3 regions of the Tardiphaga sp. GW822-FHT04G09 genome follow, and region 1 is predicted to be linked to each of the others. Evidence: predicted binding sites of a transcription regulator. Region 1 holds the regulator's gene; each other region holds the start of a gene.
The links. Region 1 encodes PhoB, which activates phosphate uptake and scavenging genes when phosphate is short. Its sites were predicted from a motif close to TGTCATNNANCTGTCAT; they were not measured.
Positions count from the first base shown of each region.

Region 2: the regulator PhoB is predicted to act here: its motif matches at 4,964-4,980, upstream of AC1RLZ_RS09520 (DUF2794 domain-containing protein).
Region 3: the regulator PhoB is predicted to act here: its motif matches at 6,112-6,128, upstream of phnF (phosphonate metabolism transcriptional regulator PhnF).

Region 1 covers NZ_JBXAMO010000014.1:111,507-118,796, forward strand. The annotation lists gene AC1RLZ_RS21690 (Hsp33 family molecular chaperone) at 823-1,821, opposite strand; gene argF (ornithine carbamoyltransferase) at 1,997-2,935, opposite strand; gene AC1RLZ_RS21700 (aspartate aminotransferase family protein) at 2,935-4,173, opposite strand; gene AC1RLZ_RS21705 (GcrA family cell cycle regulator) at 4,620-5,129, shown strand; gene phoB (phosphate regulon transcriptional regulator PhoB) at 5,397-6,101, opposite strand; gene phoU (phosphate signaling complex protein PhoU) at 6,193-6,906, opposite strand; gene pstB (phosphate ABC transporter ATP-binding protein PstB) at 6,935-7,290, opposite strand, start outside.
Region 2 covers NZ_JBXAMO010000004.1:80,411-87,700, reverse strand. The annotation lists gene ccmA (heme ABC exporter ATP-binding protein CcmA) at 1-579, opposite strand, end outside; gene acnA (aconitate hydratase AcnA) at 808-3,528, shown strand; gene AC1RLZ_RS09525 (DUF1223 domain-containing protein) at 3,697-4,449, shown strand; gene AC1RLZ_RS09520 (DUF2794 domain-containing protein) at 4,992-5,354, shown strand; gene AC1RLZ_RS09515 (GNAT family N-acetyltransferase) at 5,371-5,895, opposite strand; gene AC1RLZ_RS09510 (Bax inhibitor-1/YccA family protein) at 5,979-6,767, opposite strand; gene AC1RLZ_RS09505 (ABC transporter permease) at 7,080-7,290, opposite strand, start outside.
Region 3 covers NZ_JBXAMO010000003.1:214,183-221,472, reverse strand. The annotation lists gene phnN (phosphonate metabolism protein/1,5-bisphosphokinase (PRPP-forming) PhnN) at 1-301, opposite strand, end outside; gene AC1RLZ_RS07780 (alpha-D-ribose 1-methylphosphonate 5-triphosphate diphosphatase) at 298-1,452, opposite strand; gene phnL (phosphonate C-P lyase system protein PhnL) at 1,464-2,165, opposite strand; gene phnK (phosphonate C-P lyase system protein PhnK) at 2,173-2,997, opposite strand; gene AC1RLZ_RS07765 (alpha-D-ribose 1-methylphosphonate 5-phosphate C-P-lyase PhnJ) at 2,990-3,874, opposite strand; gene AC1RLZ_RS07760 (carbon-phosphorus lyase complex subunit) at 3,871-4,977, opposite strand; gene phnH (phosphonate C-P lyase system protein PhnH) at 4,980-5,588, opposite strand; gene phnG (phosphonate C-P lyase system protein PhnG) at 5,591-6,052, opposite strand; gene phnF (phosphonate metabolism transcriptional regulator PhnF) at 6,182-6,916, shown strand; gene AC1RLZ_RS07740 (nuclear transport factor 2 family protein) at 6,932-7,290, opposite strand, start outside.

The DNA.
Region 1 (7,290 bases):
TTCGCGAAGACGCTCTACCCATCCTACGGCCTCATCCGATTCAACTGTCAAACAGCCACTGTTCTTCAGACAACAACACCCTTCAGACATGCGTCATCGCCCCTGTTGTTTGCGGCGCGGGGGCGCCGTCGTCGCTTGCATTCCCGCCCCCTTGCGAGAGGGCGTGCGGAACGCCGGGTGCCCGATGCACCCCTGGGCCTGATGCCGATGCGGTCTTCCGCAATTATATGCATCAGGACTTTCGGAAGCACGGGCGATTGCCCGACGTTCCGCCTGCGGTGTTTTTTCGGCTTGCTGAATGCTTGCCCAAGCAACCGATCAAGGTCACCCTTGTTTGGCCCTGCGCGACAGGGCCGGGGGAGCACAAGCTCTTGGGCCGGACGCGTTTCGAATCTGGTCGTCCGTCACTTGATCGGCGGGCCCGTTCCATCCGCAACCAGGCCGCGCCGCCTGTCCCAGTGGTATCCTGACCACAGACGATGCGGCCTGCCCGCAGGCAGCCGGTACCCACATATCCCGTGACGCCGCATCTCCGGCGTCCACCGCCTCCCGCCCCGCAATCGTGACGATCGCGATCGCCCCTCTCGATGGGGCAGGACGATAGGGAAAATAATCAAGATAGGGATGCTGTCAATAGAAATAGGAAAAAATGTTTGGGGGCCTCACTCTGTCATTCTCAGGCAAACCAATTGGTTTGCCTGAGGGCGACTGCGCGCCTTCGCGCAGGCGAACCTCCGCCACTCCACTTGGAGTGGCGGAGAATGACAAGCTTGCCAAGCGAAGTGGCTGGGAATGACAGCGGGCGTGACGCGGGCGGGCGCCCTATTCCACGCCCGCTTCCTGCGGTGTGAACTCGTAGACCGACGAACAGAATTCGCAGGTCACGACGACCTTGTCGTCCTTGACCATGTCGGCGCGGTCCTGCGGCTCGAAGCTCTTGAGCATGCCGGACACGGCATCGCGCGAGCAGGAACACTCCGCGCGCAGCGGAGAGGGCGCGAACACGCGAACTCCGCGCTCGTGAAACAGGCGATACAGCAGCCGTTCGCCGGACAGATCGGGATCGATCAGTTCCACATCCTCGACCGTCCCGATCAGCGACTGACCTTCGACCCAGGCGTCATCTTCCGGCACCGCATCGGCGCTCACGCCGTCCGGCACGTCGCCGGCATGGAGATCGCGCTGCACGCGCTCCGGCGCCTTCGGCAGGAACTGCAGCAGCATGCCGCCGGCGCGCCAGCGATGTTTCGGCCCCCCCTCCTCACCGCTGCGCCACTCCTCGCCGACGGCGAGACGCACCTTGGTGGGGATCTGCTCGGAACGCAGGAAGTATTCATGCGCGGCATCTTCCAGCGTACCGCCGTCCAGCGCGACCATACCCTGATAACGGCTCATGTCAGGGCCCTGATCGACGGTCATCGCCAGATGGCCCTTGCCGAGCAGTGCCGCGGTGCCAAGACCGGGCAGCAGGCGCTCGGCATCGAACCGCGCATAGGCGCGCATTTTATCCGGGGCGCGGAAGTCGACGATCATCAGCGACACCGGACCGTCGGTCTGGGTCTGCAGGATGAAACGGCCGTCGAATTTCAGCGCCGAGCCAAGCAGTGTCGTGAGCACGATCGCCTCGCCGAGCAGCTTGGCCACCGGCGCGGGATAATCATGCTTGGCGAGCAGCTCATCGAGCGCAGGGCCAAGCCGGGTCAGCCGCCCGCGCAGATCGAGCGGCGCGACCTCAAAAGGCAGCACCGCGTCATCGACCGGAACGGAAGACGGCGCGCGAATGGGGGCGTCGGGCTCAAGATTTGGATCTGATGGGGTCATGACGCTCTATTTGGGGTCGGAGGGCCGCAAGTGAAAGGTGCAGGGAACCGGGAAATATCTGCTCGTCATGGCCGCGCCTGTCCCAGCCATCCACGCCTTTGCAAGGTACCAAGACGGGGATGCCCGGCACAGGGCCGGGCATGACGGAGGTCTTGGGCGATAAAGTCGATACGCCTCACGCCACCGCGCGCAGGCACCAGGCCAGAATGCCCTTCTGCGCATGCAGACGGTTTTCGGCCTCGTCGAACACCACCGATTGCGGTCCGTCGATCACCTCGTCGGTGACTTCGTCGCCGCGATGGGCGGGCAGGCAATGCATGAACAGTGCATCGGGTTTGGCCAGCGACATCAGGCGCGCATTGACCTGATAGGGTTTCAGCAGGTTGTGGCGGGTCTCGCCGTCCTTGTCGCCCATCGACACCCAGGTGTCGGTGACGACGCAGTCGACGCCCTTCACCATCGCATCGGGATCATCGCTGAAGGTGATCGGCGCACCGGTCGCCTTGACCCAGTCCTTGAACGGCTTCTTCGGCGACAGTTGCGGCGGCGTCGCGATGTTGAGCTTGAACTGGAAGCGCTCGGCCGCATGGGCCCAGGACATCAGCACGTTGTTGTCGTCGCCGGTCCAGGCCACGGTGCGTCCCTTGATCGGGCCGCGATGCTCCTCATAGGTCATCACATCCGCCATCACCTGGCAGGGATGCGAGAAACGCGTCAGGCCGTTGATGACCGGCACCGTCGCATTTTCCGCGAGTTCCATCAGCGAGTCATGATTGAGAATGCGGATCATGATGATGTCGACAAAGCGCGACAGCACGCGCGCGGTATCGGCAATGGTCTCGCCGCGACCGAGCTGCATTTCTGCGCCGGTGAGCATCACGACCTCGCCGCCGAGCTGGCGCATGCCGACCTCGAACGACACACGGGTGCGCGTCGAGGGCTTCTCGAAGATCATCGCCAGCGTCTTGTTCTTGAGCGGACGATCGGGCTCGGCATTGGAGCCGTCCCGGCCCTTCAGCCTCGCCTTCATGGCGGCGGCTGCATTCATGATGTTGCGCAACTCACTGGCCGGTACGGCCGTGAGATCGAGGAAATGCCGCGGTGACGTACTCATCACGCGGCTCCCTGCGTCTTTGCAGATGTCCTGGCGGATGAGCCGAGCGCCACGCATGCCTGTTCCAGCCGCTGCACGGCCTGCTCGATCTCGGACTCGCTGACGATCAGCGGCGGCAGGAAGCGCACCACGTTGTCGCCGGCGCCGACGGTCAGCAGCTTGGCATCGCGCAATGCGGCCACGAGATCGCCCGCCGGCACCACCGCCTTGAGGCCGATCAGCAGACCTTCGCCGCGCACTTCGCTGAGCACGTCCGGATGGCTGTCGACGACGCCCGCGAGTTTCTGTTTCAGCAGCAGCGACATCTTCTTCACATGGTCGAAGAAGCCGGGCTTCAGCATGATATCGAGCACGGAATTCGCCGCGGCCACCGCCAGGGGATTGCCGCCAAAGGTCGAACCATGGGAGCCGGGCGCCATGCCTTCGGCCGCTTCCGCCGTGACAAGGCACGCGCCGATCGGGAAACCGCCGCCGAGCGCTTTTGCGAGCGACATGACATCCGGCGTCACACCGATACGCTGATAGGCGAAGAGTTCGCCGGTACGGCCCATGCCGGTCTGCACTTCGTCGAAGATCAGCAGGATGCCGTTCTTGTCGCAGAGCTCGCGCAGCGCGCCGAAGAACGCGTTGCTCGGCGCACGCACGCCGCCCTCGCCCTGCAGCGGTTCGATAAGAATGCCGGCGGTGTTCGGACCGATCGCCTTCTTCACCGCTTCGATATCGCCAAGCGGCAACTGGTCGAAGCCGTCGAGCGGCGCACCATAGCCTTCGAGATATTTGGCGGCGCCGGTCGCAGCCAGCGTGCCGAGCGTCCGGCCATGAAACGCGCCTTCAAAGGTGATGATGCGGGTGCGCTCGGGATGGCCCTTGGAGAAATGATAGTGCCGGGTCACCTTGATCGCGCATTCCATCGCTTCCGCGCCCGAATTGGCGAAGAACACGAAGTCGGCAAAGCTCTGTTCGCACAGCCGGGCGGCGAGGCGCTCACCGTCCGGGCTCTTGAACAGGTTCGACATGTGCCAGAGCTTGGTGGCCTGCTCCTGCAGCGCGGCAACCATATGCGGATGGGCATGACCGAGGGCGTTGACAGCAACGCCGCTGGTAAAATCGAGATAGCGCTCGCCATCGGTTCCAATCAGCCAGGCGCCTTCACCGCGCTCGAAAGCGACATCCGCACGCGCGAAAACAGGCAGCAAGTGAGCCTGAGAGAGGGGCGAGGACGTTGCGTTGTTGGTCATAACCGATCCGATCGAAAAGACTGCGTCCGCGTCGATGACAACTGTGCGAAATCGAACAACGGACCCTAGAAACGAAACGTGCCGCCCTTCTCGGGCGGCACGTGGGCATTATTCTAGGTGTGCTGCGAGGACTGTCAACCGCGCACTGCGGCTTTCGAGTCACACGGAGTCGCAGAAAAAGCCGATTTCGCTGCTTTGTTTGCAGAAGCATGTGGACGCGGCATGCCCGACTCTTGCGCGTGAGTCACGGCATATTGTAGCTTTTGCCTCGTCGGATACGACATCTCGTGCGGCGGTAGATCCTTTTGACACATCCAGTGCGGCGTAAAAGCCGGACGCGAAATTCGCGCCCGGTGAGCGCTAAAGGATTCTGACCGCAGGGATTTTTGAAGTCTCAACTCGCAGCGCTGCCCGGTCAGGCTGGCGCTCACGAAGGGAAAATGGCGATGACGGTAATGACATGGACCGACGATCGCGTCGAACAGTTGAAGAAACTCTGGGAAGGCGGCCTCTCCGCCAGCCAGATCGCTGCGGAACTCGGTAACGTGACCCGCAACGCCGTCATCGGCAAGGTTCACCGCCTCGGCCTGTCCGGCCGCGCCAAGAGCCCCTCCTCGGCAGCTCCGCGGCAGCGCAAGGCGCGCCCGGCACAGCAGATGGTGCGCGTCGCCCGCCCGATGGCCCGCGGCAACACGGCATTGGCCCATAATTACGAAGTCGAGGCCGAGCCCGACCCGATCGCCTATGACAATATCGTGCCGATCAGCCAGCGCCTGTCACTGGTCGAACTCAACGAAGCCACGTGCCATTGGCCGATCGGCGATCCGTCGAGCCCCGAATTCTACTTCTGCGGCGGCAAGGCGCTGGCCGGCGCTCCCTATTGCGCACATCACTCGCGCATCGCCTATCAGCCGGCCAGCGACCGCCGTCGCGCGGTGCCGAAGCCGACGCGCTGAACTGGACGTATCAAGCCAAATGCCCGGCAGCGATGCCGGGCATTTTTCGTTTGGCACTTGCTTGCCTCGCCTAGCGAAGCCTCGCTTCGCCGGGCGGGGAGACGTCGGTCTCCGCATGCGAAGCATGAGGGCATCGGGTGAGAGCGACGCTCCACAGACGCGTAGGATGGGTAGAGCGTAGCGAAACCCATCGCTGTCCTGCGCATGGGACGATGGGTTTCGCGAAGACGCTCTACCCATCCTACGATTCCTGCGCGTGGCGGAAACCTACTCCGCCGCCTTGTCGAAGCGGTCATCCAGTGCGTAGCCGGCACCGCGCACGGTGCGGATCGGGTCCGGCTCACCGGCGGGATTGAGCAGCTTGCGCAGGCGGCCGATATGCACGTCGACGGTGCGCTCATCGATATAGATGTCACGGCCCCAGACGCTGTCGAGCAACTGCTCGCGGCTGAATACGCGGCCCGGATGTTCCAGGAAGAACTCCAGCAGGCGATATTCGGTCGGACCGAGATCGATCGGACGGCTGGACCGCACGACGCGGCGCTTGTCGCGGTCGAGTTCGATGTCGCCGAAAGCGAGCACAGTGGCGAGACGCTCCGGCGCGGCACGCCGCAGCAGACCCTTCACACGCGCCAGGAGCTCTGGCACCGAGAATGGCTTGACGATGTAGTCGTCGGCACCGGTGGCAAGACCGCGAACACGCTCGCTCTCTTCGCCACGCGCCGTCAGCATGATGATCGGCAGTGCCTTGGTTTCGGGCCGTGCGCGCAGGCGGCGGCACAGTTCGATGCCGGACAGACCCGGCAGCATCCAGTCGAGCACCACGAGATCCGGCACACGCTCCTTCAAGCGGGTGTCGGCATCGTCGCCGCGAGCTACGGTTTCTACGTCGTAGCCCTCGGCATCGAGGTTGTAGCGCAGGAGCGTCGTGAGTGCTTCCTCGTCTTCAACCACTAAAATGCGCGCGTTCATTGCCATATTGATCAATACCCTCAGTGACGTCCGACAAGCCCTAGATCATGATCCGAGCGGAAGACCGGCTTCCCCTTTTCCGCATCATGCTTCAGGCCGTCGGCGTATTCGCGAAGTTGGTCATGTCGCCCTTCGGACGTTTGTCGACCATCTGCTGACCCTCGATCATGTAGAACACGGTTTCCGCGATATTGGTGGCGTGGTCACCGATCCGCTCGATGTTCTTGGCGCAGAACATCAGGTGGATACAGAACGAGATGTTGCGCGGATCTTCCATCATGTAAGTGAGGAGTTCGCGGAACAGCGAGGTGCAGATGGCGTCGATTTCCTCGTCGCCCTTCCACACCGTCATGGCTGCCGGCAGATCGTGCGCGGCATAGGCGTCGAGCACCGACTTGACCTGGGTGGTCACGAGGTCGGTCATGTGCTCGAGACCGCGGATCAGCTTCAGCGGGTGGAAGTCGCTGTCGAGTGCATTGACGCGCTTGCCGATGTTCTTGGAGAGATCGCCGATCCGCTCCAGATCGGTGGCGACGCGCAGCGCGCCGACGATCTCGCGCAGGTCGACAGCCATGGGCTGGCGCTTGGCGATGGTCAGCACGGCACGTTCTTCGATCGTGCGCTGCAACTGGTCGATCTCGGCATCGGCGGCGACGACGCGGGCGCCGAGTGCGACGTCCCGGCGGATCAGCGCATCGACGGATTCGACGATCTGCCGTTCAGCGAGGCCGCCCATCTCGGCAACGAGACGGGTCAGATCCTGCAGATCGTCGTCGAATGCCTTGGTGGTGTGTTCAAAAGCCATCTCTAAATCCTCCCGCGAACATGTCGCGTCAGCCGAAGCGGCCGGTGATGTAATCCTGGGTACGGCGATCGGTCGGCGACGTGAAGATCTTGTTGGTCTGATCGAACTCGATCAGTTCGCCGAGATACATGAAGGCCGTGGTATCGGAGACGCGGGCGGCTTGCTGCATATTATGGGTCACGATCGCGATCGTGTACTGATCCTTCAACTCGTCGATCAGCTCCTCGATCTTCGCGGTCGAGATGGGATCGAGCGCCGAGCACGGCTCGTCGAACAGGATCACTTCCGGCCGAACCGCGATGGTGCGCGCGATGCACAGACGCTGCTGCTGACCACCCGACAGGCTGAGGCCCGACGCGTTGAGCTTGTCCTTGACTTCGTTCC
Region 2 (7,290 bases), on a different contig from region 1:
TTCCCGCGCGGGGATGCCGAGCGGGCCGTGGGTCGCGGCGATGATCAAGCCACCAGTGGCCAAATGATCGGCCATCAGCCCTGCAAACACACGCTGGCTGGCGAGATCAAGCGCTGCAGTCGGTTCGTCGAGCAGCCAGATCGGCCGGCGGACGGTCAGCAATCGCGCAATCGACAGCCGGCGGCGCTGGCCAGCCGACAGGAACCCCGCAGGCAGCGCTGCGGCATGAGAGAGACCCACCGCTGCAATACACGCGGCGGGATCGGTCGGCGTACCACCGAGAAATTCCGCCCAGAAGGTCAGGTTCTCCGTCACCGTTAAAGCCGGCTTCATGGCGTCGCGGTGACCCAGATAATGGGCTTGTTCGGCGAGGGTCATTTCGCTGTCGCCGCCCTCAAGGGTGATGATGCCCGCAGCCGGCACCAGCAGATCGGCTATCAACCGCAGCAATGAGGTTTTGCCTGCCCCGTTGGGGCCAACGACCGCCACGGCCTCGCCTGCCGCGGCATCGAAGTCCAGTCCGGCGAAGACTTCGCGGCCACCCCGCAGGCATCTCAAATTGCGCCCCGAGAGCCGCATCTTAACCCTTCCATGACCATCTGATTTGGTTCAGAAGTCGCCGCCGCGTTGTTGCACTATTTCGCAGGGCTGCAAACGATTGTCGGTGTGGCGGCGTCTCTAGAAAGATTCTATAAGCCGGAACTTGATGCAGCACACAATCGGCGCCTCAAGCAAACCGGCCTCCTCGCCCACGGTGTTTTGATACCTCCTACCGGGTATCCGTTAACTGAATTGGGACCCCTTCACATGACCTCGCTCGACAGTTTCAAATGCCAGAAGACCCTCAAGGTTGGCGCCAAGACGTATGTTTACTACAGCCTGCCGCTAGCCGAAAAAAACGGTCTAAAGGGCATTTCGAAGCTGCCTTACTCCATGAAGGTGCTGCTCGAAAACCTGCTGCGCAATGAAGACGGTCGTAGCGTCAAGAAAGACGACATCCTCGCCTTCTCGAAGTGGCTGAAGAAGCGCAAGCTTGAGCATGAAATCTCGTTCCGCCCGGCCCGCGTGCTGATGCAGGACTTCACCGGCGTCCCAGCGGTGGTCGATCTTGCGGCGATGCGCAACGCGATGCAGGCGCTGAAAGGCGACCCCAAGAAGATCAACCCGCTGGTCCCGGTCGATCTGGTCATCGATCACTCGGTGATCGTGAACTTCTTCGGTGACAACAAGGCGTTCGGCAAGAACGTTGCCGAAGAGTACAAGCAGAACAAGGAACGCTACGAATTCCTGAAGTGGGGCCAGAGCGCCTTCTCGAACTTCTCCGTCGTGCCGCCCGGCACTGGTATCTGCCACCAGGTCAATCTCGAATATCTCGCCCAGACCGTCTGGACCAAGAAGCAGAAGATGACGGTCGGCAGGAAGACCGGCACCTTCGAAGTCGCATACCCTGACACGCTGGTCGGTACCGATTCGCACACTACGATGGTCAACGGTCTCGCCGTACTCGGCTGGGGCGTCGGCGGTATCGAGGCGGAAGCCGCGATGCTCGGCCAGCCGCAGTCGATGCTGCTGCCCGACGTGGTCGGCTTCAAGCTGAAGGGCGCGCTGAAGGAAGGCGTCACCGCCACTGACCTCGTGCTCACCGTCACCCAGATGCTGCGCAAGCAGGGCGTGGTCGGCAAGTTCGTCGAATTCTACGGCCCCGGCCTCGATTATCTGTCGGTTGCCGACAAGGCGACCATCGCCAACATGGCTCCGGAATACGGCGCGACCTGCGGCTTCTTCCCGGTCGATTCCGAAACCATCGACTTCCTCAAGACCACCGGCCGCAAGACCCCGCGCGTCGCGCTCGTGTCCGCCTATGCCAAGGCGCAGGGCCTCTATCGCACAGCCAAGTCGCCCGATCCGGTGTTCACCGAGACCCTGACCCTCGACCTCGGCGACGTCGTGCCGTCGATGGCCGGCCCAAAGCGTCCGGAAGGCCGCGTCGCACTGCCCGCGATCGCCGATGGCTTCGCTGCTGCCATGACCAGCGAATACAAGAAGACCGGCGACACCTCGGGTCGCTTCGCAGTTGAAGGCAAGAACTTCGATCTTGGCCATGGCGACGTGGTCATCGCCGCCATCACCTCCTGCACCAACACTTCGAATCCCTCGGTGCTGATCGCCGCCGGCCTGCTGGCGCGTAACGCGGTCGCCAAGGGCCTCAAGGCCAAGCCGTGGGTGAAGACCTCGCTGGCTCCCGGCTCCCAGGTCGTCGCCGAGTATCTCGCAAATTCGGGCCTGCAGCTCGACCTCGACAAGGTCGGATTCAACCTGGTCGGATTCGGCTGCACCACCTGCATCGGCAATTCCGGCCCACTGCCGCCCGAGATCTCGAAGTCGATCAACGACAACGGCATCATCGGCGCCGCCGTGCTGTCGGGTAACCGCAACTTCGAAGGCCGCGTTTCGCCGGACGTCCAGGCGAACTATCTCGCCTCACCGCCGCTGGTCGTTGCCCATGCGCTCGCGGGCACCGTGACCAGGAACCTCGCGGTCGAGCCTATCGGCGAAGGCAAGGACGGAAAGCCGGTCTATCTGAAGGACATCTGGCCCACCACGAAGGAAGTGAACGCCTTCATCAAGAAATACGTCACCTCGACGATCTTCAAGAAGAAGTATGCCGACGTGTTCAAGGGCGACACCAACTGGCGCAAGATCAAGACGGTCGAGAGCGAGACCTACAAGTGGAACATGGGTTCGACCTATGTGCAGAACCCACCCTATTTTGAAGGCATGAAGCAGCAGCCGGAACCGATCGTCGATGTCGTCGATGCACGGATTCTCGCGCTGTTCGGCGACAAGATCACCACCGACCACATCTCGCCGGCCGGCTCGATCAAGCTGACCTCACCCGCTGGCAAGTATCTGTCGGAGCACCAGGTGCGCCCGGCCGACTTCAACCAGTACGGCACGCGCCGTGGCAACCACGAAGTCATGATGCGCGGCACCTTCGCCAACATCCGCATCAAGAACTTCATGATGCAGGGCGCCGACGGCAACGTCCCGGAAGGCGGCATGACCAAGCACTGGCCCGACGGCGAGTCGATGTCGATCTACGACGCCGCGATGAAGTACCAGGCCGAGCAGGTGCCGCTGGTCGTGTTCGGCGGCGCCGAATACGGCAACGGTTCGTCGCGCGACTGGGCAGCCAAGGGCACGCGTCTCCTCGGCGTTCGCGCCGTGATTACCGAGAGCTTCGAGCGCATCCATCGCTCCAACCTCGTCGGCATGGGCATTCTGCCACTGACCTTCGAGAACGGTTCGTCGTGGAAGAAGCTGGGTCTCAAGGGCGATGAGAAGGTCACCATCCGTGGCCTCCAGGGCGACCTGAAGCCCCGCCAGCAGCTCACCGCTGAAATCGTGTCGGCCGACGGCTCGCTGCACAAGGAAACCCTGCTCTGCCGCATCGATACGCTCGACGAACTCGAATACTACCGCAACGGCGGCATTCTGCATTACGTGCTGCGTCAACTCGCAGCCTGACGCCCGCACGTGGGTGTGACGTAGTGCCTCACTGCGAAGTGAGTGGCTAGTGAACAGAAGGCGGCCTATGAAAGGCCGCCTTCTGGTGTTTGAGGGCATGAATGTGTTAGCGACACCAATGTGCGACACCGCCTGTTATGTGTCCCACCTCGAGCGTGGCAAAACCTCATGAAACCCTTTGGCGGCATATCGCAGTGGACCGGCGCACTTGGCGTGTGCGCTGCCATTGCAGCAAGCGGTAGCGCGCTGGCCCAGCCCCGGGCTGTGCTGGAGCTGTTTACCTCGCAAGGTTGCTCGTCCTGCCCGCCCGCAGACAAGATCATCGGTGACCTTTCCAAGGACCCGTCCGTGATCGCATTGAGTATGCCGATCGATTACTGGGACTACTTGGGCTGGAAGGACACACTGGCCGACTCGCGTTTCAGTGCGCGTCAAAAAGCCTATTCGCAGATGCGCGGCGATCGCGACGTCTACACGCCACAAGTCGTCGTCAACGGCGCCACTCAGGTGATCGGCAGCGATGTCGATCGTATCCAGGGCGCGATCAGCGAAACCAAGAGAGGCACCGTGATGACGGTGCCGGTGTCGATGTCGGTCTCGGGCAAACACGTCAACGTGTCTGTTGCCGCATCGACCACTGCGTCGGATACGGCGCATGGCGAAGTCTGGATTTGCTCGGTGTCGAAAGCCGTGCCGATCACGATCGGTCGCGGCGAGAATCGCGGCAAGCAACTAACCTATTACAACGTCGTTCGAAACTGGCTGAAGGTCGGCGACTGGACGGGCAACGCCGCCAACTGGACGCTGCCGCTGGAGAACATCTCCAGGGATGGCGTCGATGCTGCCGTCGTCTATGTGCAGGACGGCACGCGCGACAAGCCCGGCGCGATGCGCGGCGCAGCCTATACGTCGCTGCAGTAGTTGTAATCTCTCGTCATCAACGATCTCGTCATTCCCCGACGCTCCTACTGGAGTGTCCAAGGGTGAACGCAGCGACGGCTGCGCGCTACCCCGGAATCTCGAAGTAATAGAATCGGCATCGCACCATAGTCCCGCTTGGCGCAGGACGGCATCAGACGTGTCGGGCTCCAGACGATTGGCCGGGTTCGCGCTTTCGTCGCCCTTGCTGACCACACCGCGCCCCGGAAATAACAGAGTGCATCCACCAAAAAGAAAAGGACCAACTTGCGTTGGCCCAGTGGGGATTAACTTCCTGCGCAGGGTCCGATCCCAACGACCGCGGGGGGCTGGGGGCTGAGGAATCCGAGACCGGAAGAACCGGACCCGACGCAGTAGCTTCTTGTCGCAATCCAGAAGGGCGCCCGATGGGCCAAAGTTTGGCGGCAATAAGATTCGACTGACGTTCCCGTGACGGCAAATTTCTACCATCAAGCTCGCGGATCGGCCCTTGCAGAGGACTGCGGTCAGCGCGATCATGTCGGGGATGTGACAGGAGGCGCCGCATGACTGTGATTCCGGGAGATACCGACCCCAGCGAGAATCGCGCGGCGACGGGCCCTGCCGCCGCCGCGCCCGTCGTCAGCTTCAATCGCCTTGAGCTCAGCCGCATCCTCAACCTGTATGGCCGTATGGTCTCTGACGGCGAGTGGCGCGATTACGCCATCGACTTCCTGCGCGACCGCGCGGTGTTCTCGGTGTTTCGCCGCTCGTCGGAAGTGCCGCTATACCGCATCGAGAAAGATCCGCGATTGGCGCGCAAGCAGGGCATGTACAGCGTGATTTCAGCTGGTGGCCTGATTCTGCGCCGGGGGCACGAACTCGACCGCGTGCTGCTGGTGATCGACCGCAAGCTGGCGGTGGTCTAAATCGATTCGCGAATCGTCAAGGTAGCGTGCGGGCTCCGTCGCCCAGCGCAAGCTGCATCGAGACGGTGTCGAGCCAGCGGTCGAATTTGAAGCCGACGTCGGGATGCACTCCGATCATCTGGAAGCCGGCATTGCGGTGAACCGCGATGGAGCCGGCATTGGCGCTGTCGCCGATCACGGCGACCATCTGGCGATAGCCGCGGCTCTCGCATTCGGCAATCAGCCGCGCCAGTAGCTTGCCGCCAATGCCCCGCCGCTGGGCTTTCGGATCGAGATAGATCGAATTCTCGACGGTGAAGCGATAGGCCGGTCGTGGGCGATGCGCGCTGGCATAGGCATAGCCGACGATCTGGTTCTCCTGTGCAGCCACCAGATAGGGATAGCCACCGTCGATCAGCGCCTCGAAACGGCGCGTCATCTCGGCCAGATCTGGCGAGAGCAGTTCGAAGGTGGCCGTGCCGAATTGCACCGCTTCGTCATAGATCGCAGTGATTGCGGGCAGATCTGCCGCCGTGGCGGGCCTGATTTCGATATCGGACATGGCACGAAGACTATTTTTGCTCCGTCCAAAAGAAAAGCCCCGACCTTTCGGCCGGGGCTAAGATCTCCTCTATGTTCCGAGGCTTATTCGCGCTGTCCGAGCAGCTGCAGCAGCAGCGTGAACAGGTTGATGAAGTTCAGGTAGAGCGACAGGGCGCCGGTGATCGCCGCGCGCTCGGCAATATCGCCGCCCTGCGAGGCGTAACCGTAGATGTAGTCGTTCTTCAGGCGCTGGGTATCGTAGGCGGTGAGGCCGGCGAAGATCAGCACGCCGACAACCGACACGATGAACTGCAGCATCGACGACGCCACGAAGACATTCACGAGGCTCGCGATGATGATGCCGAACAGGCCCATCAGCAGGAACGAGCCCATGCCCGTCATGTCACGCTTGGTGGTGTAGCCATAGAGGCTCAGCGCACCGAACGAGGCTGCGGTGATGAAGAACACCCGCACGATCGAGGTGTGCGTGTACACCAGGAAGATCGACGACAGCGAGATGCCCATCAGAGCCGAGAAAGCCCAGAACAGCAACTGCGCGGTGGCCGGCTTCAGCCGGTTGATGCCGAACGAGATGGCGAACACCATGACCAGCGGCGCCAGGATGAACACCCACTTCAGGGGGCTCACGAACATCGCGTAGCCGAACGGTGTCAGGTAGGAGCTACCGATCCGGGCCGCGGCGCCCGAGGGGTCCGTGGTCACGGCTGCCATGTATACACCAAGAGCAGCCAGGCCGGTGATGGCCAGACCGATCGACATGTAGTTGTAGATGCGCAGCATGTAGGAGCGCAGTCCGGCGTCCACGGCAGCGGCATCGCGCGCGCCGACCCGGCCGAAGGGGGAAGCATAGTTACGGTCTAGATCCGACATGGTCGAAACCTCGATGTTGTCCGGCTGATCGCAAAGGGTTCGCGTCGCCGGTTCGAATTGTATCCCAGATATCTACGCCCCTGACACTAAATTCGATTTCATAAAAAATCGATGTCATCTGCGTTCGACGTCTGACCCAAAGGGTATGTGGTAAACTAACACATTCGCTGCAAGCTTCCACGCGTGGCGGAATGTCGCTCCGATTTGCATTCAGGCATCCCGCTAAACTTTCAGCCTGACGCAAGCTTGGCGGTTTCGCAGCCTTTCTGCACGAATCAGCCCGCCCAAAGGGCTGCTTCGTGTCAAAACGGGTCACAAATTACGCAACACGGTGGCAGGCTTCTGATTCAAGGCTACCAGCGTACCCGCCAGACCCAGCCCGACTGTGACAATTAGCGCCGCCAGAACCACACCTGCCGCGCTACCTGCCTGCCAGACGAAACTCAGCGTCATAAGACGCGTGACGATCAGCCACGCCGCCACTGAGCCGGCGATGACGCCAAACACCGCCGTGGCCAGGCCA
Region 3 (7,290 bases), on a different contig from region 1:
CATCGATCGAGCGCGGAAGCGCGTAACAAAGACCATGCGCTTCCCAGTGGACGGCGAAGGCGCCGCTGGCTTGTGCCTGACGGAACACCTCCGGCGTGACCTGCGTATTATTCTCGAATTCCGACGCCTCGCGCGTGACCACGCGGCGCGTGAACACCACATTATCGTCATCCGCGCAGGCCGCCTGCGCCAGACCGATCAGCGTATCCTTGCCGGCACCGGATGGGCCGACCACCAGCACCAATCGGCCAGGGCCGATCCGGCCTGCCTGCGCTCCGGACATCGCCGCGGTGTCGGTCATGCCACGCGATGTCCTTCGCGCCAGACGCTGCGCACCACCGGCACATCGTGCGCCACGTGAACGCGGATCACATCGGCGCGCTTGCCGACCGCGATCTCGCCGCGGTCCATGAGGCCAACGGCTTCCGCGGGCCGTTTGGTCACCGTGCGGATTGCACTGGCGAGATCGATCGATGGCACTTTCGTCGCGAGCTGCAAGGCGCCCATCAGAAGGCTCGACGGCACATAGTCCGATGACAGGATATCCAGCATGCCTTCACGTGCGAGATCGATCGCCGCGATATTGCCGGAATGTGAACCATTGCGAACGACATTCGGCGCCCCCATCAGGATGCCGACACCGGCTCTGTGCAGGCCCTGTGCAGCCTCCAGCGTGGTCGGGAATTCCGCCACCGAGACCTTGTCTCCCACGGCTTCGGTCACATTGTCTTCCGTTGTGTCGTCATGGCTCGCCAATGGAATATTTCGCTCGTGGGCCAGTGCCACGATCGCGCGCATATTGCCGGCCGCATATTGCTGCTGACAGGCTAGGCGCTGCGCGAACATCACATCGAGCTCGGCATCGGACTTGCCGCCCTTGCCGCGATAATAGGTGCGCAGCTTCTCCTCATCGCGGAACTGGCGCTGGCCGGGCGTGTGGTCCATCAGCGACATCAGCCGGACGTTCGGCTTCTCCAGGAGCGCCTTCGCTTCCTCGACCACGGTCGGCATCGGAATCTCGCAGCGCAGATGCAGGAAATGATCCACCCGCAAGAGGCTGGCTTCCCCGGCAGAGGCAATGGAATCCACCAGCACGCCGGCATAGCTGTCGATCCCCTGGCTCGAATCCTCGCATCCGACCCGCACCGAGTCGAGCACCGTGGTAATGCCGGAGGTGGCAAGCTGACCATCATAGGAGACCACCGCGGCGATCGGATCCCAGAATACCTTCGGCCGCGGCATGAAATGCGCTTCGAGATGGTCGGTGTGCAATTCGACGAGACCCGGCATGACCAGATCGCCGCGCATATCCTCGCTGCCGCGCGGCGCATCGCCCTCGCCAAATTCAGCGATGCGACCGTCAACAAAGGCAATCCAGCCTTTGTCGATGACGCGGTCGGCAAGAACGATCCTGGCGTTGCCGATGACGGTTTCGGTCGATGATGCAGTCATGGTTCTCTTTCTCAAGCAGCAGCGGCGGCGAATGATGCGACGTCCACCAGCCGGTCGGCAATCAGGTGCCGCACTTCGTCGTCATGCACAATGGCAACCATGGCAACACCGGCCCGTTTTTTCTCGGCGACCAGTTCGACCACCACCGCGCGATTGGCGGCATCGAGCGACGCAGTCGGTTCATCCAGCAACAGGATCGGTAGATCGGAGATAAAGCCGCGCGCGATATTGACGCGCTGCTGCTCGCCGCCGGAAAAGGTCGAGGGCGGCAGCCTCCACAGCCGCTCGGGGATATTGAGGCGACGGAGCAACACGCCCGCGCGCGCCTGCGCTTCCTCGCGCGTCACACCAGCAGCGAGCAACGGCTCGGCGACAACGTCGATCGCCGCGACGCGCGGCACCGCGCGCAGGAACTGGCTGACATAACCGATTGTGTCGCGACGCACATTCAGCACCTGCCGTGGCTCCGCGGTCGCGATATCGACGATGTCGCCGTTGTGACGCACACCGATGGTGCCGCCATCGCAACGGTAATTGCCGAAAATCATCTTCAGGATCGAGGATTTGCCCGCACCCGATGGGCCAGACAGCACCACACATTCGCCAGGTGCTACGTGAAACGAGACGTTGCGCACGACAGGGAGGCGGATGTCGTCCTGCAAATGCATGATGAAGGTCTTCTCGGCGTTGCGGATATCGATCATGGGAATCATATTGACCTCACGCCGGCAGGATCGAGGAAACGAGCAGTTGCGTATAGGGCTCGCGGGGATCGTCGAGCACCTGATCGGTCAGGCCCGTCTCGATCACACGCCCGCCCTGCATCACCATCACACGATGCGACAGCAATCGCGCTACCGCGAGATCATGCGTCACGACGATGGCCGAGAGACCTAACTCGCTGACCAGCGTGCGCATCATATCCAGCAAGCGTGCCTGCACCGACACGTCCAGGCCACCAGTCGGTTCGTCCATGAAGACGAGCCGCGGTTCAGTGACGAGATTGCGCGCAATCTGCAGCCGCTGCCGCATGCCGCCGGAATAGGTCCGCGGCGCATCGTCGATACGCTCAGGCGAAATCTCGACGCGCTCGAGCCAGGACATCGCGGTGTCACGAATCTTGCCATAGTGGTTATGACCGACAGCCATCAACCGCTCGCCGACATTGGCGCCGGCCGAGACCGCCATGCGCAGACCCATCGCGGGATCCTGATGCACGAAGCCCCAGTCGGTACGGAACAGGAAGCGCCGCTCGGCCTCGCCCATGGTAGCGAGGTCTCGGGTCACGCCATCGCGCATTCGGTAAGAGACGCTGCCGGTGGTCGACGCCAACTGGCCGGAGAGAATCTGCAGCAGCGTCGATTTTCCGGAGCCGGACTCGCCGACAATGGCCAGCACTTCGCCGGAATAGAGTTCGAACGACACGTCGCGACATGCCGCAAGACGGCCATAAGATTTCCCCAGGTTTGCCGCAACAAGCAACGGCTCGTCGCTGGCAGGCACGGGCGCGGCGCGGTGAGTTGAATTCGCCGTCACATCAAGCATTTGCGCTCTCCGCATAGGGCGCAGCATTCTCGCTGCCGCGGTGTCCCTGTGATTGCCGCGTTTCGCAGTAGTCGGTGTCGGAGCACACGAACATCCGGCTGCCCATGTTGTCGGTGACGATCTCGTCGAGATAGCTGTCCTCGGCGTTGCATAGCGCGCAGCACGCCTTGTGCTTGTAAGGCTCGAATGGATGGTCTTCGAAATCCAGCGACACCACCGACGTATAAGGCGGGATCGCATAGATCCGCTTCTCGCGGCCGGCGCCGAACAGCTGGAGTGCAGCGCAGTTGTCCATCTTCGGATTGTCGAATTTCGGCGTCGGCGACGGGTCCATCACGTAGCGCGCATTGACCTTGACCGGATAGGCATAGGCCGTTGCGATGTGGCCGAAGCGCGCAATGTCTTCATAGAGCTTCACATGGATCAGCCCATATTCACCGAGCGCATGCATGCGGCGCGTTTCGGTCTCGCGCGGCTCGAGGAAGCGCAGCGGCTCCGGGATCGGCACCTGATAGACCAGCACCTGATGCGCCTGCAGTGTCGCTTCGGGAATGCGATGCCGGGTCTGGATCACCGTGGCATCGCTCGTGCTCGTGGTCACCGCAACGCCTGCGGTCTTTTCGAAGAACTTGCGGATCGAGATCGCGTTGGTCGTATCATCCGAGCCCTGGTCGATCACCTTCAGCTTGTCGACGGGGCCGAGGATCGCCGCCGTCACCTGCACGCCGCCGGTGCCCCAGCCATAAGGCATCGGCATTTCGCGGCTGGCGAACGGTACCTGATAGCCGGGGATCGCGATGGCCTTGAGAATGGCGCGGCGGATCATCCGCTTGGTCTGCTCGTCCAGATAGGCGAAGTTATATGTCGGCGCGTTCATTCCGCGGCCTCCTGAAGAGCAACTGGCGTCTCGTTGGCGTCGGCGAATTCCTTGCGCAGCTTGCGGAGCAGGCCGAGTTCGGATTGGAAGTCGACATAATGCGGCAGCTTCAGATGCTCGACGAAACCGGTCGCCTGCACATTGTCGGAATGCGACATGACGAATTCCTCGTCCTGCGCCGGCGCCTTGATGTCCTCGCCGAGTTCGCGCGCGCGCAACGTGCGGTCGACCAGTGCCATCGACATCACCTTGCGCTCGCTCTGACCGAAAGCGAGGCCATAGCCGCGGGTGAAGCAGGGCGCCTCGGTATCCGAGCCCTTGAACTGGTTGACCATCTGACACTCGGTCAGCGTGATCGACCCGAGCGGCACCGCGAAGCCGACATCCTCGGCCAAGAATTCAACCTCGACCTCGCCGAGGCGGATTTCGCCGGCGAAAGGATGGTTGCGGCCATAGCCGCGCTGCGAGGAATAGCCAAGAGACAGAAGAAACCCTTCATCGGCCCGCGCGAGATTCTGCAGGCGCAGATCGCGCTCTGCCGGGAAGCTCAGCGCGTCGCGCGTGAGGTCGCCGACCGGCTTCTCGGGGTCTTCCGCCGGCGACGCTTCGATCAGACCATCGCGGCCAAGAATATCGGTGACGCGCGGCATCACGCCCGGCTCTGCATCGGCCATAGCCGGCTGGTCGGGCGAGGATTCTCCGGTCAACACCGGATCGAGCAGACGATGCGTATAGTCGAAGGTCGGACCGAGCACCTGGCCGCCCGGCATGTCCTTGAAGGTCGAGGAGACGCGGCGGCGCACCTGCATCTGCGAGGTATCGACGGGCTCACTCGAGCCGAACCGCGGCAACGTCGCGCGGAAGGCGCGCAGCAGGAAGATCGCCTCGATCATGTCGCCGCGCGCCTGCTTGATGGCCAGCGCCGCGAGCTCGCGGTCATACAGCGATCCTTCGGTCATGACGCGATCGACAGCGAGACCGAGCTGATTGGAAATCTGTGCCAGCGATACTTCCGGTACATCGCGATCACCCCGGCGCTCGTGGGCCAGCAGACGATGCGCATTCTCGATGGCGCGTTCACCACCCTTGACGGCGACATACATGCTCAGCCCTCTTTCGCGACAAGGCGCGTAGTGCGCGGCAGCGCGACGATGGATTCGCCGGACACCAGCACTAGATCGATGCCGCGGGGAAACAGCGAGGCATTCAGCGCAAGACGATCCAGCAGGTCCGGCACGCCGATCGCGGCGTGCAGGATGATGGCACCGTCGATGCCGGGACCACGCAGCTCATAGGCCGGGCCTTCGGTCAGGCTCGCGACCTGCAGAATGATGGTGGTGGAGCGATCCGGATATTCGCCGGAGCCGAATGCAAAGTGCTCGAAGGACGGCAGCGCGGCAGCATCAGCCACCACGGCGAAGACACACACCGCGGGATCGGCGATGACCGGCGCGCTGGTGTGAAACTTGATCCACTTGGCGACATCCGTCGTCGCCGCCAGCTTGGCATCGAGCCAGACCGGCGCATCCTGATCGAACAGCGTCAGCGCGATGGCCGCAGCCCCGCGCATCATTGGCGCAGGCACGCCGGAAACAGCCTGGATCCGCTGCACGGTGCCGGGACGCGCCATCGCGTCCATCACCGAACGGAAGGTCGATTGCGCTGCAAGGACCTTGTCCGCGAAACCGGCCGGCATTTCCGCAACTGTCGTCATGATTAGCCCTCCCCGCGCACGAGCGTGTAGAAATCGACTTTGGTTGCCGCCGTCTCCGCGGCCTTGCGCCTGACGGCGGCGACGACGCGCGCACGCAGCGGCGTCAGCACCCTGGTCTCGACAGCTTCTGAAAATTCACTGGTCTGGATCAGCGCATCGCACAGCGCGATCAGGTGTGCCTTCGTGCTATCCCGGCCCAGCGTGTAGCCGAAACCGACCTCGCCGCTGGATAGCCGCACGGCGGCGCGCGACACGGTCGCCTCGCCGAGATTGAACGGCGCGCCATCGCCGCCAATCCGGCCGCGCAGCATCACCAGGCCATTTTCGGGCTGGCGCAATTGTTCATGGGCCGGAACGGCCAGCGCATCGAGATATCCGGCAATATCCGCCGTCTGCGAGTGCCCCAGCACCCCCATCGCCTCACGGCGCCGGGCCTGCTGGTCATTCGAGGGAACTGTGCTCATGGTCACCGCGATCCGCAACGAGTTGTATGATTTACTAGACAACTTTATAGGCCGGGGCAATGACCGTTTCGTGACAGCGGCACGATTTTTCGCTAATGCGTGGTCGACATCATTCCGGGACCGACTTTTGTGACCATTCAGGAAAAGCCCACAGGCGTCGCACTTTGGCGGCACGTTGCCGACGGCATCGAGCGCGGCATCGCCGACGGGCGTTATCCGGCCGGCGACAAATTGCCCGGCGAGACGGAGCTGGCGGAGCTTTACCGCGTCAATCGACATACAGTACGTCGCGCGCTGGCGACGCTGGCCGAGCGCGGCCTCGTGCGCGCCGAGCGCGGCAGCGGCACTTATGTGGAAGCGCCGAAACTCGCCTACCCCTTACGCTCGCGTACGCGCTTCTCGGAAATCGCTGGCGCCGGCGGCCGCGAGCCACAGGCGCAACTGATCGGAGCCTGGGATGACGTCGCGACACGTGAACTGGCGCGGCAGCTTGGCCTCAAGACCGGTGCACGGTTGATCCGCATCGAGGCGCTACGCCTCGCCGACAAGACACCGATCTGTATCGGTACCAACTGGCTGTCTGCCGAGCGCTTCCCGGATTTCGGCAAGATCTATGAGCGCGTGCGCTCGATGACCAAGGCGCTGGCGCATTACGGTATCAAGGACTATCGCCGAGCCTCAACGAAAGTCACCGCGGGAATCATCGATGCGACTGATGCGACACGGCTTGGCGTCGCGCTGGGGCGTCCGATTCTGATCGTCGATTCCATCGACGTGGATGCGGACGGCACGCCGCTGAGCGCCACGCATTCACGCTTCGTCGCCGAGCGCGTCGAATTCGTGGTCGATAGCGGCTCGCTCTAATCCTGCCGAACGAGATCAGAACGGGTCGGTGCCGAGACCCGGCACATCCGCGGGGCGCGGCCCCGGCGCCGGCCACAGGAAGCGGCGATCCTTCTCGGCAATGGCCACATCGTTGATGCTCGCCTCGCGGCGACGCATCAGACCGGCCTCGTCGAACTCCCATTGCTCGTTGCCATAGGAGCGATGCCAGTTGCCGGCGTCGTCGTGCCATTCATACTGGAAGCGCACGGCAATGTGATTGCCGTCGAACGCCCACAAATCCTTGATCAGCCGGTATTCGTGCTCTTTCGCCCATTTACGGGTGAGGAATTCGACAATCGCCGGGCGTCCCTGAAAGAACTCGCCGCGATTGCGCCAGACGCTATCCTCGGTAT